4 regions of the Clostridium sp. DL-VIII genome follow, and region 2 is predicted to be linked to each of the others. Evidence: riboswitches for the same ligand, from Rfam matches in the RefSeq annotation. Region 2 holds a riboswitch; each other region holds the start of a gene.
What was found. Region 2 has a riboswitch for S-adenosylmethionine ahead of CDLVIII_RS11310 (vitamin B12 dependent-methionine synthase activation domain-containing protein). Riboswitches for the same ligand answer to the same signal wherever they lie in the genome.
Positions count from the first base shown of each region.

Region 1: linked by a shared signal. The riboswitch ahead of CDLVIII_RS02760 (PLP-dependent aspartate aminotransferase family protein) and the one ahead of CDLVIII_RS11310 (vitamin B12 dependent-methionine synthase activation domain-containing protein) in region 2 are both predicted to bind S-adenosylmethionine.
Region 3: linked by a shared signal. The riboswitch ahead of CDLVIII_RS17740 (pyridoxal phosphate-dependent aminotransferase) and the one ahead of CDLVIII_RS11310 (vitamin B12 dependent-methionine synthase activation domain-containing protein) in region 2 are both predicted to bind S-adenosylmethionine.
Region 4: linked by a shared signal. The riboswitch ahead of CDLVIII_RS25940 (methionine ABC transporter ATP-binding protein) and the one ahead of CDLVIII_RS11310 (vitamin B12 dependent-methionine synthase activation domain-containing protein) in region 2 are both predicted to bind S-adenosylmethionine.

Region 1 is NZ_CM001240.1:566,436-569,619, reverse strand. It holds gene CDLVIII_RS02765 (aminotransferase class I/II-fold pyridoxal phosphate-dependent enzyme) at 1-61, opposite strand, end outside; gene CDLVIII_RS02760 (PLP-dependent aspartate aminotransferase family protein) at 211-1,356, opposite strand; SAM riboswitch class I at 1,534-1,652, opposite strand; gene CDLVIII_RS02755 (ABC transporter permease) at 1,828-3,096, opposite strand; gene CDLVIII_RS02750 (ABC transporter ATP-binding protein) at 3,087-3,184, opposite strand, start outside.
Region 2 is NZ_CM001240.1:2,474,220-2,477,403, forward strand. It holds gene CDLVIII_RS11300 (S-ribosylhomocysteine lyase) at 1-72, opposite strand, end outside; gene CDLVIII_RS11305 (MraY family glycosyltransferase) at 374-1,330, shown strand; SAM riboswitch class I at 1,418-1,523, shown strand; gene CDLVIII_RS11310 (vitamin B12 dependent-methionine synthase activation domain-containing protein) at 1,790-2,473, shown strand; gene CDLVIII_RS11315 (homocysteine S-methyltransferase family protein) at 2,463-3,184, shown strand, end outside.
Region 3 is NZ_CM001240.1:3,844,080-3,847,263, reverse strand. It holds gene CDLVIII_RS30070 (DUF5050 domain-containing protein) at 1-11, shown strand, start outside; gene CDLVIII_RS17745 (GNAT family N-acetyltransferase) at 388-927, shown strand; SAM riboswitch class I at 1,004-1,110, shown strand; gene CDLVIII_RS17740 (pyridoxal phosphate-dependent aminotransferase) at 1,363-2,523, shown strand; gene CDLVIII_RS17735 (MetQ/NlpA family ABC transporter substrate-binding protein) at 2,611-3,184, shown strand, end outside.
Region 4 is NZ_CM001240.1:5,697,426-5,700,609, forward strand. It holds gene CDLVIII_RS25930 (MetQ/NlpA family ABC transporter substrate-binding protein) at 1-30, opposite strand, end outside; gene CDLVIII_RS25935 (methionine ABC transporter permease) at 43-681, opposite strand; gene CDLVIII_RS25940 (methionine ABC transporter ATP-binding protein) at 681-1,646, opposite strand; SAM riboswitch class I at 1,796-1,910, opposite strand; gene CDLVIII_RS25945 (5'-nucleotidase C-terminal domain-containing protein) at 2,222-3,184, opposite strand, start outside.

The DNA of each region.
Region 1 (3,184 bases), 1.9 Mb from region 2:
CAGACCCTGTTGTAGGGTCTATATCTCCACTTGCATGTATTAATTTAGTTCCAAAATTCATAATTACACCCCTCTTATTCAGTTAACAGTTAGCAATTAACAGTTAACAATTATTGATTAATTTGCTACGTAAATTCTTTAAATTTTAAAATTATGTTTTTGAAAAGCCGTCAGCTTTTCTTCCTAAACTCTTAATTATTAACTCTGAACTTAGTTAATTGCGTTGTCTAAGTCACCTATTAAGTCATTAATATTTTCTATTCCTACTGATAATCTTAATAGATATTCATCTACACCTAACCTTTGCTTTATTTCTTCTGGAATCTCTGAATGAGTTTGAGTAAATGGATATGTTATTAAGGTTTCCACTCCTCCTAAACTTTCTGCGAATCTTATGACTTTAACACTCTCTAGGATTTTAGGAACTAATGCTTTGTCCTTGACTCTAAAAGATAGTGTTGCTCCAAAACCTGTTGATTGTTTCTTATTTATCTCATATCCTTCTGAACTCTCTAAACCAACATAATAAACTTTTTCTACTTTAGAACTTTTCTCTAAAAATTTTGCTATCTTTATTGCATTTTCTTGAGATCTATCTAATCTTATATGTAATGTCTTTAATCCTCTTAAGACCAACCATGAATCAAATGGAGATAATGTTGCTCCTGTTGACATATGAATCTTTCTAAGCTTTTGCAAAATTTCTTCATCATTTCCAACTATAAATCCTGCCAATAAATCATGGTGTCCACCCAAAAATTTTGTTCCACTATGAATTACTAAATCAGCACCTAATTCCAATGGCTTTTGATAATAAGGTGTTAAAAAAGTATTGTCCACAATTAATAGTAGATTTTTTTCCTTAGTTATTTCTGCTACTGCTTCTATGTCTGTCACCTTCATCATTGGATTCGAAGGAGTTTCTATAAAAACAGCTTTTGTGTTTTCTCTTATAGAGTCTAATATATAATTAATGTTTGTTGTATCAACAAAAGTTACTGTTATCCCAAAATCTCTATAAATGTCATCAAACAACCTATATGTACCTCCATATAAGTCATCAGATAAAATTATATGATCCCCAGATTTAAATAAGTGTATACAGGCATTAACCGCTGCAACTCCTGACGAAAATCCTATTGCTGATTCCCCACCTTCTAAAACAGCTAGTGTTTTTTCGGCTTCTTCGCGTGTTGGATTTTGAGCTCTTGAATAATCATATCCTGTACTATTATTGAGTCCATGATGCTTAAATGTAGCTGACTGATATATTGGAAAACTTATTGCTCCGGTAACTTTGTCCCCACCTGATACCCCACTTACTGCAATTGTTTCAAAAGATTTTTTTAGTGCCATTTTCTTGCCTCCTTAAATTTATATCTTACTTAATGCTTTATTAGTTATTATTTAATATTTATTTATAAGTTATAACTTATCAGCTAATAATATTTTTATTATTTTATAGTAATAAAAAAAGTCACTTCTCAAACAAGAAGTGACTGCATAGTCATAAGTTCTAATAAGACTTAATTCCTCTCATTTTTCAAGATATTCTCTTGCAGGATTTAGCACCAACGAAAAAATTCATTTTAAAAATTTTCTCAGGTTGCCGGGCTTCAAAGGGCCAGTCCCTCCACCGCTCTTAATAAGATTAACTTATATAAATATTCTTTTATTAATATTAATTATACATAGTTAAAAATCCTTGTCAATAAATATCAGTAAATTTATAAGTTTTCTGTAAAATAAATTTTTAAAAGATGATCTTTTAAAAATAATTATTGAATTACTCTCAAAAATCACCTTTTATACATATATTCTAAACTTCTATTCATATCTTAAAGCTTCAATTGGATCAAGACTAGCTGCCTTTTTAGCTGGATAATATCCAAAAAATACACCAATTGCCATTGAAAATGTGAAACTTATTAAAATTGTTGGAATTGATATTGATATTGGTGAATTTAATACTATACAAGCAATTATCCCCATACTGATTCCAAGTACTATTCCTATTGCACCACCTATTGAACATATTATAACCGATTCAGTTATAAACTGCATTTTTATGTGGCTGCTTTTTGCACCAAGGGCTTTTCTTGTTCCTATTTCTCTTGTTCTCTCCGTAACCGATACAAGCATTATATTCATTACTCCTATCCCACCTACAAGTAATGCTATGGCCGCAATTACAGATATTCCCATAGATATCATTCCTAGTACTGAAGTAATTGATTCCGCCTCATTTTTAAGGTTAGAAACTTGTAACTCCCAATATTTATTACTCTTATACAATTTATCCGTGTATTTCTTTATATCTTTAACTAGTTTATCTGAATCAGCATTAGGACTAGGTTTAATCATAAAATAAGAATAATTTTTATTTGTTTGATTAACCTTGGCCGTTGTTACAGGAATATATACATCTGTCTGTATATCTTTTTCAGTTGCTGTAGATCCACCTCCCTCTAAAAATGATGGCGGTTCATACTTGTACACCCCAACAATAACATATGTTTCAATATCATCTTGTATATAAACCTTAATTTCTTTACCTAAAGGATCTGACTTTCCCTTAAATATATTATTAACAAGCTTTTCAGAAACTACAGCACTCTTTTTTATTCCTTTAACATCTTTATCTGAAATGAATCTTCCACTAAGCATCTTTATATTATTTACATCCTTAAAACCATCGTTTACTCCAACAGTTGTTACATTCGCATATAGATATCCATCCTTTACTTTACCACTTCCTTCTTGGGCTGATATACTTATACTGCTTATTCTATCAAAGAATGCATCATGAAGTGCATTTATTTGATCTAGAGATACAAGATCACTATCATCAGGCCTCTTGCTCGAACCACCTTGACTAGAACCGTCTATACTTTTTTCCCTTACATAAACCTGCATATTATTAGCACCTAACTTATCTAGTTCTCCTGATACCTTAGCAGTGATTGCACTTCCAATAGAAACAATGCCTATAACAGCGGATATTCCTATTATTATTCCAAGCATAGTTAATAAAGAACGCATTTTACTTGATTTTATTCCTGCTATTGCAAGCAGTATATTCTCTTTTATGAACATATCTCTTCACCATTTGGAAATCTCTTAATATACTTATCATTATGTCTTTCTGATACTATCTTTCCATCCCTTAATGTTATAATCCTTT
Region 2 (3,184 bases):
ATCTTGTCTTGAAACATATACACCTGGAAGTAATTCCAAATGATTAATTGTAAAACTTGCTATTTTTTCCATCAAAGTCACTCCTTAATATAAAAGTTAATAATAAACTATATAACTGTATTTAGTAAAACCTTATTTACATTTGTTTCTATTAAATTGTAGCATTTGAAATCCCCATTAGCAATATAATCTACGAAGAATTTGGATGTGATATCAAAACAGAATAAAAAATATAAATAGTTTTAGGGTATAACCTTAATAATTTTGTAATTGATATACCATATCTTTAATAGTATAATCAAATAGGAAGTAAGCCAAGATGGAACATTTGGATATAATTTACTTTCATAGACTTAACTAAGGAGTAGAAAAGATGAATTATATTTTAGCAATGGTAGTATCTCTTTTAGGAGCATTAATTACCATGCCTTTTCTTATGAAGCTAGCTAATAAAGTACAGTTTACGGATAAGCCTAATAAAAGAAAACAGCATAAAATGCCAACACCATTATGCGGAGGTATAGCTTTATACATTGGATTTTTTATATCATATTTTATGTTTTATAAAGACGAAGATCACCCATACAAGCAAGTAACAGTGCTTGTTGCAGCTACTATGATATTATTAATAGGATTAATTGATGATTGGTATAAGACAAAGGGAAAGGAATTTGCCATATTTCCTAGGCTTGTTATTCAATTGTTATCTGCAATTTTAGTATTTAAAGCAAACATTTTTTTTGGAGGATTTACAAATCCATTTACAAGTTCTTATATAGAATTTAGTCCAGTAGTGAAATTTATACTTACGATAACCTGGATATTTGGAGTTACCACTGTAATTAATTGGTCTGATGGAATGGATGGGTTAGCAGGAGGTTTATCCTTAATATCAGCAGCAACTTTTTTTGCAGCAGCAATAATATTAAATCAAGATGAATCAGCAGTAGTATCTATAATGCTTGTGGGAACTATTTTGGGATTTCTATATTATAATAAATTCCCTGCAAAAGTGTTTATGGGGGATTCAGGAGCAAATTTTTTAGGATTTATTTTAAGTATCACAGCATTAGAAGGGGCATTTAAGCAGGCAACTGTTTTAAGTTTGTTTATACCAATATTAGCGTTAGCAGTACCGATTTTTGATAATTTATTTGTTATATTTAAAAGATTTTCTGAAGGGAAACCAGTTTATCAGGCAGATAGAAGTCAAATACATTTTAGACTAGAAGAAAAAGGCTTTACTACTGTTCAAGTTGTTAAATACATAATGTTAATCAGCTTAACTTTTAGTATATTATCCATAATTTTATTATTAGTTAAGAAGTAATAGATAAATAATATAAGACAAGTAACTAAAATTTAGAAATGAAATCTTTACAAGTAAGATTTTCAAAGATATAATAATTAATTATAAGACTTATCAAGAGTGGTGGAGGGACTGGCCCGAAGAAACCCAGCAACCGATATATTTATATATAAGGTGCTAAATCCTGCAGCGTAATAGAGCTGAAAGATAAGGTGTTTTTGATTGCTTTTAAGCCTAAAGGAATGCCTTTAGGCTTTTTATTATGCAAAAAACAATAGAACTAAAAATAGAAAACTGTGCACTGTAAATCACCTAAGCACAATTTTAATATAACTATTGAAATTTAGAGCTGAGCAGCATTTAACTGTAAAATGTAGATTATCTAAGCAAGGTTTTTAAAATTTAAAGTTAAGCAGCATTTAACTGTAAATTGTTAACTGCTAACTGCTAACTGTTAACTGTATAAGGGGGGGCATTATTATAGAATCTTTGAAATTAGATATAAATAGGGAAGAAGTTCTTAGGTATCTTGGCTATAAGGGACAGGATATAGATAAAAACATTAGTATAATGATTCATGAATGCAGAGAGGAAATCAAAAAGATAATTATGCCTAGAGTTGTGTATAGTTATAATGATATAAGGCAAGACGATGAAGGCGTAGAAGTTATTACTACTAATTTGATTTTGAAAGGAAAGGATATACGGGAACATTTAAAAAATTCGAAACAATGCGTACTTATGGCTGTAACATTAGGAAATGAAATTGAAAGGAAAACTAGATTGTATGAGAAAACTAATTTAACAAGAGCGCTTATATTAGATGCTTGTGCTACAACTGCAGTTGAAGAAGTTTGCGATATAGTAGAGATCAATATAAAGGAAAAAGCTATTCAAGAAGGTATGGATATAACTTTTAGGTATAGTCCAGGCTATGGAGATTTACCCTTAGATGTACAAAATAATTTTTTAAGGTCATTAGATGCTCAAAGGAAAATAGGACTTACTGTATCTGAAAATAATTTGTTGTTTCCTAGAAAATCTGTTACGGCTATAATAGGAATAATTGATAATGGAATTAAAAAGAAAAAGAAGAGCTGCAAAGAATGTAATAACTATGAGAATTGCAGCTTTAGAAGAGAGGGAGAAAACTGTGGGGCTTAAAGAATATATAAAGGATAACATATTAATTTTTGATGGAGCAATGGGAACAATGCTTCAAAAAAAAGGTTTAAAACTTGGAGAAAATCCGGAACTTTTAAATATAAAGGAGCCATATATTATAGAGGAAATTCATAAAGAGTATATAAATAGTGGAGCAAATGTGATAACAACAAATACTTTTGGTGCCAATGAACTTAAGCTTAAACTCTGCAATTTAGAAGTTGAAGATGCAGTAGATGCAGCAGTAAAGATTGCTAAAAGAGCTAAAGGTGACAGCAATACATATATTGCTTTAGATATTGGTCCGATAGGTGAACTTTTAGAGCCTATGGGTACTCTAGGTTTTGATAGAGCATATGAGATTTTCAAGCGCCAGGTAATTCAAGGAACTAAATCAGGGGTAGATATAATCCTGATTGAAACAATGACTGATTTATATGAGCTTAAAGCAGCAATACTTGCAGCCAAGGAAAACTCAGATTTACCTGTGTTTTGTACTATGACCTTTGAAGAAAACCTAAGAACTTTTACAGGGTGCTCCCCAGAAGCTATGGTGCTTGTCTTGGAAGGCTTAGGAGTTGATGCACTTGGGGTTAACTGCTCTCTTGGACCAAAACAATTAAAACCTGTAATTGAGGAAATATGCAGTATAGCCCATATACCAGTAATGGTTCAGCCAAATGCAGGACTTCCGACATTATCAATAGGAAA
Region 3 (3,184 bases), 1.4 Mb from region 2:
TACCAGCATAAATATATTTTTATGTATAGTGAAAGTGGCGTATTAAAGTAAGCTTGATAGTGATGATATCGGTAAAATATCATCACTTTTTTTATTCTTTAGAATTTATAATAAATTTAAATCTGTGGATAATTGTTATAAATGGCCATTTTATTATAGTTAAATGGGATAAAAAATAAGGTGGAATAATTTTTGGGCTTGAATAGATATCAGAGAAAAATATATAGTAAAGTTAATGCTAATGGAAATAAGAAAGGTTATAGCTTAACTTAGCAACTAATAATTTCAGCTTTGGTTATGCTTGACTTGTATTTCTTAAAATATTGAAGTATTAAGTAAATTATAAAAAGAATAGGAAAAATAAATACGAAAGCTTAGAGGAAAATTATGAATATTTGTATAGAAACAGAAAGACTTATATTAAGAAAGTTTAATAATGATGATGCGTCAAAGCTGCAAGAAATATGCGGTGAACAATACATATTAAAATGGATGCCAGACTGGGGAGTTTCAATGGAAGTCAGAAAAGAATGGCTGAAGGCGTTGATTGAGCAATATAAGAGCATAGATAAAGAAAATATAAGAGTATGTCTTGCTGTAACTCTTAAAGATAATGGAAAATTAATAGGAATGATAGCGATACAAAATAAGGAAGAAGTAAATAATGAGACTGAGCTGGCCTATTTCATAACAGAAAACTTGAGTAATAAAGGATATATAACAGAAGCTTCCAAAGCCATAACTATATGGGCACTGAATAATTTTCAGCTAGATTATATAATTGCAATAATAGAACCAGATAATGTTCAATCTCAAAGGGTAATTGAAAAATGCGGCTTCATAAAACAAGGAACAAAGCATGTTGTAAATACTGGTGAAGAATATGAAAAATCTTATTATTATTATAGATTATATAATAAATGTTGATAATATCTAATGAAGGTATTGACATTATAATAAAACAAACATATACTAATCCTATAGGAAAAAACGAAAATTAAATAACTTATCAAGAGTGGTGGAGGGACTGGCCCCGTGAAACCCGGCAACCGATTATAAAATACAAATAATTAGGTGCCAAATCCTGCAGTTTAGGCTGAAAGATAAGAGAGCAAATTTTTATGCGATGATGCACTAGAGTTTAATCTCTAGTGCTTTATTTTTAATAAGCTTTAGGCGCAAAATAATAAACATAGTATAGAATGAAGTATTTTTCATAAATTTCAATCTATTATTTACTTTCATGCATTCAATCTTTATTTTGCTGTTAATGTGAAATGGAGATTTTTATATCAAAATATATGTGACTATTTTGATAAGAATTATTAAAGTATAGAAATAAATAAAAATGGGGGAAAAAATATGCCAGAATTAAGCAATAGGTTAGATTGGTTTTCAGAATCTATAATAAGAAAAATGACAAGAATAGCCAATAAATATGGAGCAATAAATCTTTCACAAGGATTTCCAGACTTTGATCCACCAAAAGAAATATTAGATGGATTAAAGGAAGTTTCAGATAAAGGACCTCACCAATATTCAATTACATGGGGAGCGCAAAACTTTAGAGAGAAATTAGCATTAAAACAAGAAAAGTTCATGGGAATTAATATAAATCCAGAGGAAAATGTACTGGTGACCTGTGGAAGCACAGAAGCAATGATGTGCGCAATGATGAGTGTATGCAATCCAGACGATAAGGTTATAGTATTTTCACCATTTTATGAAAATTATACTGCGGACACAATTCTATCAGGTTCAAAACCTATATATGTTGAACTAAAGCCACCAGCATTTAAATTTGATAAAGAAGATTTAAGAAATGCATTTAAGCAAAAGCCAAAAGCACTTATACTTTGCAATCCATCAAATCCTACAGGTAAGGTATTTACTGAAGAGGAGCTTTTATATATAGGAAGTCTTGCTAAAGAATATGATACTTTTGTAATTACTGATGAAGTTTATGAGCACATAATATTTAAGCCATACAAGCATACTTATTTAGCAGCACTAGACGGAATGTTTGAAAGAACCATATCCTGCAGCTCTTTATCAAAAACATATTCAATTACAGGCTGGAGGCTTGGATATATTATAGCCAGTAAAGCAGTAATAGAAAATTGTAAGAAAGTTCATGACTTTTTAACAGTAGGAGCAGCAGCGCCTCTTCAAGAAGCGGCCATTAAGGGATTAGAATTTGGAGAAGAGTATTATGAAGTGCTAAATGAACTCTATGAAAATAAGAAAAAATTATTTTTAAGTGGATTAGATGAAATAGGGCTTAAGTATTATGAACCTCAAGGAGCATATTATGTCATGGTTGATATATCTGAATTTGGATATGAGGACGACTATGAATTCTGCAGGTGGCTTGCAAAAGAAATTGGAGTAGCAGCAGTTCCCGGTTCAAGCTTCTTCAGAGAAAAAGTAAATAATTATATAAGATTTCATTTTGCTAAGAAGGAAGAAACTTTAAAAGAAGCTCTTAAGAGACTTGAAAAACTTAAGGAATATAAAAAATAAATAGTTAATTACACCAATGATAAAAGCTATAGTTACAATACATTGGGGATTAAATACAATAACAATAAATTTCAGGGGGAATAAAAAATGAAGATTTTAAAAAAGTTAGCAGTACTAGTTGTTTTAGGAACAATAGGAGCAAGCTTAGCTGCTTGCGGAAGCAGTAAAGAAAGTGCAAAAACAGATAGCAAAGAAGGAAATAAGAATATTGTAGTAGGTGTTTGCCCAGGACCTTATGGGGATATGGTTAAGGAAGCGTTAGCTCCAGTGCTCAAAGCTAAGGGATATACAGTTACAACTAAGGAATTTAGTGATTACATTCAACCGGATAAAGCATTAGATAACAAGGAAATAGATGCAAATTTATTTCAACATACTGAGTATTTAAAAAAATTCAGCGCAGATAATAATTTGAATATTTCACCAGTAATAGTTGTACCAACTCTTGGAATGGGGATATTCTCAAATACAATAACTTCTTTAGATCAATTAAAGGATGGAGCAAAAGTAGCAATACCAAATGATGCATCAAACTTAGCAAGAGCCTTAAAATTATTAAAAGACAATGGAGTTATTAAATTAAAGGATAATATCGATGAAACAAAAGCGACTGAAAAAGATGTTGCTGAAAATCCTAAAAATATCAAATTTACTCCAATTG
Region 4 (3,184 bases), 3.2 Mb from region 2:
AACTATTGATAAAATTGATTTTTTCTTCATGTTTATTTCCCCCTACTTTGATAATTTATTGTAAAAATAATTGCCTATAAGCTGTAGTCCTTGTACCACTATAATTAAGACAATACATGTTACTACCATATAATCTGTTTGGAATCTTTGATAACCATAGCTTATCGCTACTTGACCAAGTCCTCCGCCTCCAATTGTTCCTGCCATTGCTGAATACCCAACAATACTTATTATTGTAAGTGTTATTCCAGATGCTATTGAAGGAATTGCTTCTTTAAGCATAACCTTAAATATAATTTGAGTATTTGATGCCCCAAAGGATTTTGCTGCCTCAATCATTCCTTTATCAACTTCTCTAAGTGCTGATTCTATTATTCTTGCTACAAATGGAGCTGCTGCAATCGTAAGTGGAACAATAGCTGCCTCTGTCCCTATTGATTTTCCAGCAATAAATCTAGTTAAAGGTATTATTGCAACCATTAATATGATAACTGGAAAACTTCTTAATATATTAATTATTAAATCTAAAACAGTATAAACAACTTTATTAGGTTTTAATCCATCCTTTGCAGTAACTGTTAAGATTATTGCAGGTATGAATCCTAAAATAAGTGAACCAATAGTTGATGCAAAAACCATCTCTAATGTTTCTATTAAAGCTTTTACTATTATCGCATTCATTATTCAATTACCTCCAATAAGATATCTCTATTTTCAAGATATTTTATAACCTTGTCCTTATCTTCTTCTTTAATATTTATTACAAGCCCCCCTAGTACTTCACTTCTAAATCTTTCAAGCTTACCCCAAACTATTGAAAAATCTATTTCGAGTTCTCTTGCCATTTTGGTTATAAGCGCATTTTCTGATGAATCACTTGGGAAGAATAGCTTAATATTAACTCCCTCATCAGGTAATAATTCATCATCTTCTTCACCCAAGAATTTCTTAAGAGACTTTCCAGGCTTTAAGAATAAATCTTCTGCTCTTCCTTCTGCTTTTATTTCTCCACCATCTAATAATGCAACTTTTTCACATATTTCTTTTATTACTTCCATTTGATGAGTAACCATGACTATTGTAATTCCTAGTTCTTTATTTATCTTAGAAAGTAATGCCAAAATATCTTTTGTAATCTTAGGATCTAAAGCTGATGTCGCTTCGTCACAAAGTAATACCTTAGGATCTAATGCTAATGCTCTTGCTATTGCTACTCTTTGTTTCTGACCACCACTAAGCTCGGATGGCTTGCTTAATTTTTTATCTTTTAATCCAACTAAATCCAGTAATCTTGATACCTTGTCCTTGATTTCGTTTTTATTATATCCCCACACTTCAAGTGGAAGAGCTACATTATCAAAAACATTCTTTCTCTGCATAAGATTGAAATTTTGAAAAATCATCCCCAAATCTTTTCTAAATTCCCTTAAACTTCTGCCATCTAATGAAGAAACTTCTTTCCCCATTACATTTATTGATCCTCCATCATAAGATTCAAGACCGTTAATGCATCTAAGTAATGTAGATTTTCCTGCACCACTATGACCTATTATTCCATAAATTTCGCCTTCTTTAATGTTTAGCGATACATCTTTTATAACTTGTGCTTCCCCAAAATTTTTAATTACGTGTTTAATTTCTATCAAAACACATTTCCTCCTTTGACTTTGTTTTGTTAGTTTCCGGATAACTAAGGCAGCAAAATAAAATAATTATTAATCACTTTAATAATGCACCTCAAAACAAAAGCGCCAGAGAATAAATCTCCAGCGCATAAATACCACTCAAATTTATCCTCTCATCTTTCAGCTACTCTGCTGCTGGAATTAGCACCATATAAATATTGAGATAAACAATATTTCGGTTGCCGGGTTTCATAGGGCCAGTCCCTCCACCACTCTTGATAAGACATCAGATTATTTAATTTAGTTTCTTAAATGATTATATAAACAATTTTTTCATTTGTCAACATCTAAAAACCAACCACAAAATCCAATTAATTTATTCAATTCAAAGCATTATGCTCGGATTACTATAATTATTATATATATTCTGTAATTATTTTGCAAGAACTTTTTCCTAATTTAAAATAATTTCCAATACAAACGATTATTTCAAAGTAAATACTTATAAATTTCTAAAATAGAACCATGCATATACTAGAGAAATCTGTTTATGCATGGCTTTCTATTCTATCATCTTTTTTATTGTTTCATGTGATTTAAGCTACATTTTTTTCTTTGGCTATACTTGTTACTGTGCTCCAATTTGCTGAACATTTAGGAGATATTTCTACATGTTTTTTTATATATGCTGTCATTAAGCTTCTTACCTGTCCATCATCACCAAGAGCCTTGCCAGAATCATAAGTTACTATGCTTGGATCAGTATTGCTCAATCCTGCTGCCTTCATAAAACCGCCACCGCCATTATATCTGTAATTATTGATTGCAACAGTAAATTCATCTGAATCTTTTACCTCTACTCCATTGACTTTTAAGTTCTTTATTCTATTTCCTGAAATAACTCTTCCAGTTTCTTTATCAACAGTACATGCAGGCTGAGTTAAATCTATATCATAAGTTGCACCATATAGTTGATCTAAGTTATAATCAGGAATATTTAATACTGAATCTTTAGTTATTGCTGAATTATTTCCACTTGTTTGGGCATAATACCTAACTGAATATTCCATCCAATCTTTTAACTGTCTGCCGTTCATCTTAACTCCATATAAAAAGTTTTCAAAAACATAAACCGCCATCATATCTTTAATGGTAATATCACCACTTGGTATATATGCAGTTTCACTTAATGGTGCTGCTATAGACAATTGTGTTCCTGCACTTTCTTTTTGAACTTCATTAATTAATTCCATAATTGCTGTCGGCTTACTAGTTTGATCCTTTCCAGTAAATTCTCCAGTTGAAGTTCCAATCTTTGTGTTTACATATTTTATTGTAGCATCTTCATATGGATTGATTAAATTAACTATGTCTGGATCATCTTGTATACTATTATCTATATCAACATTCTTTGTTGAAAGCCCAGAAACTTTCCCATTTGAATCAACATTGATATTTATTTGTGCAATTCCTGTTGCCCCTTTAGTTGATTCAACTATTGGAACGATTTTACCTTCAGGATTCTTTTTAGTTAAGTCATTAACCTTTAGATGAGTATG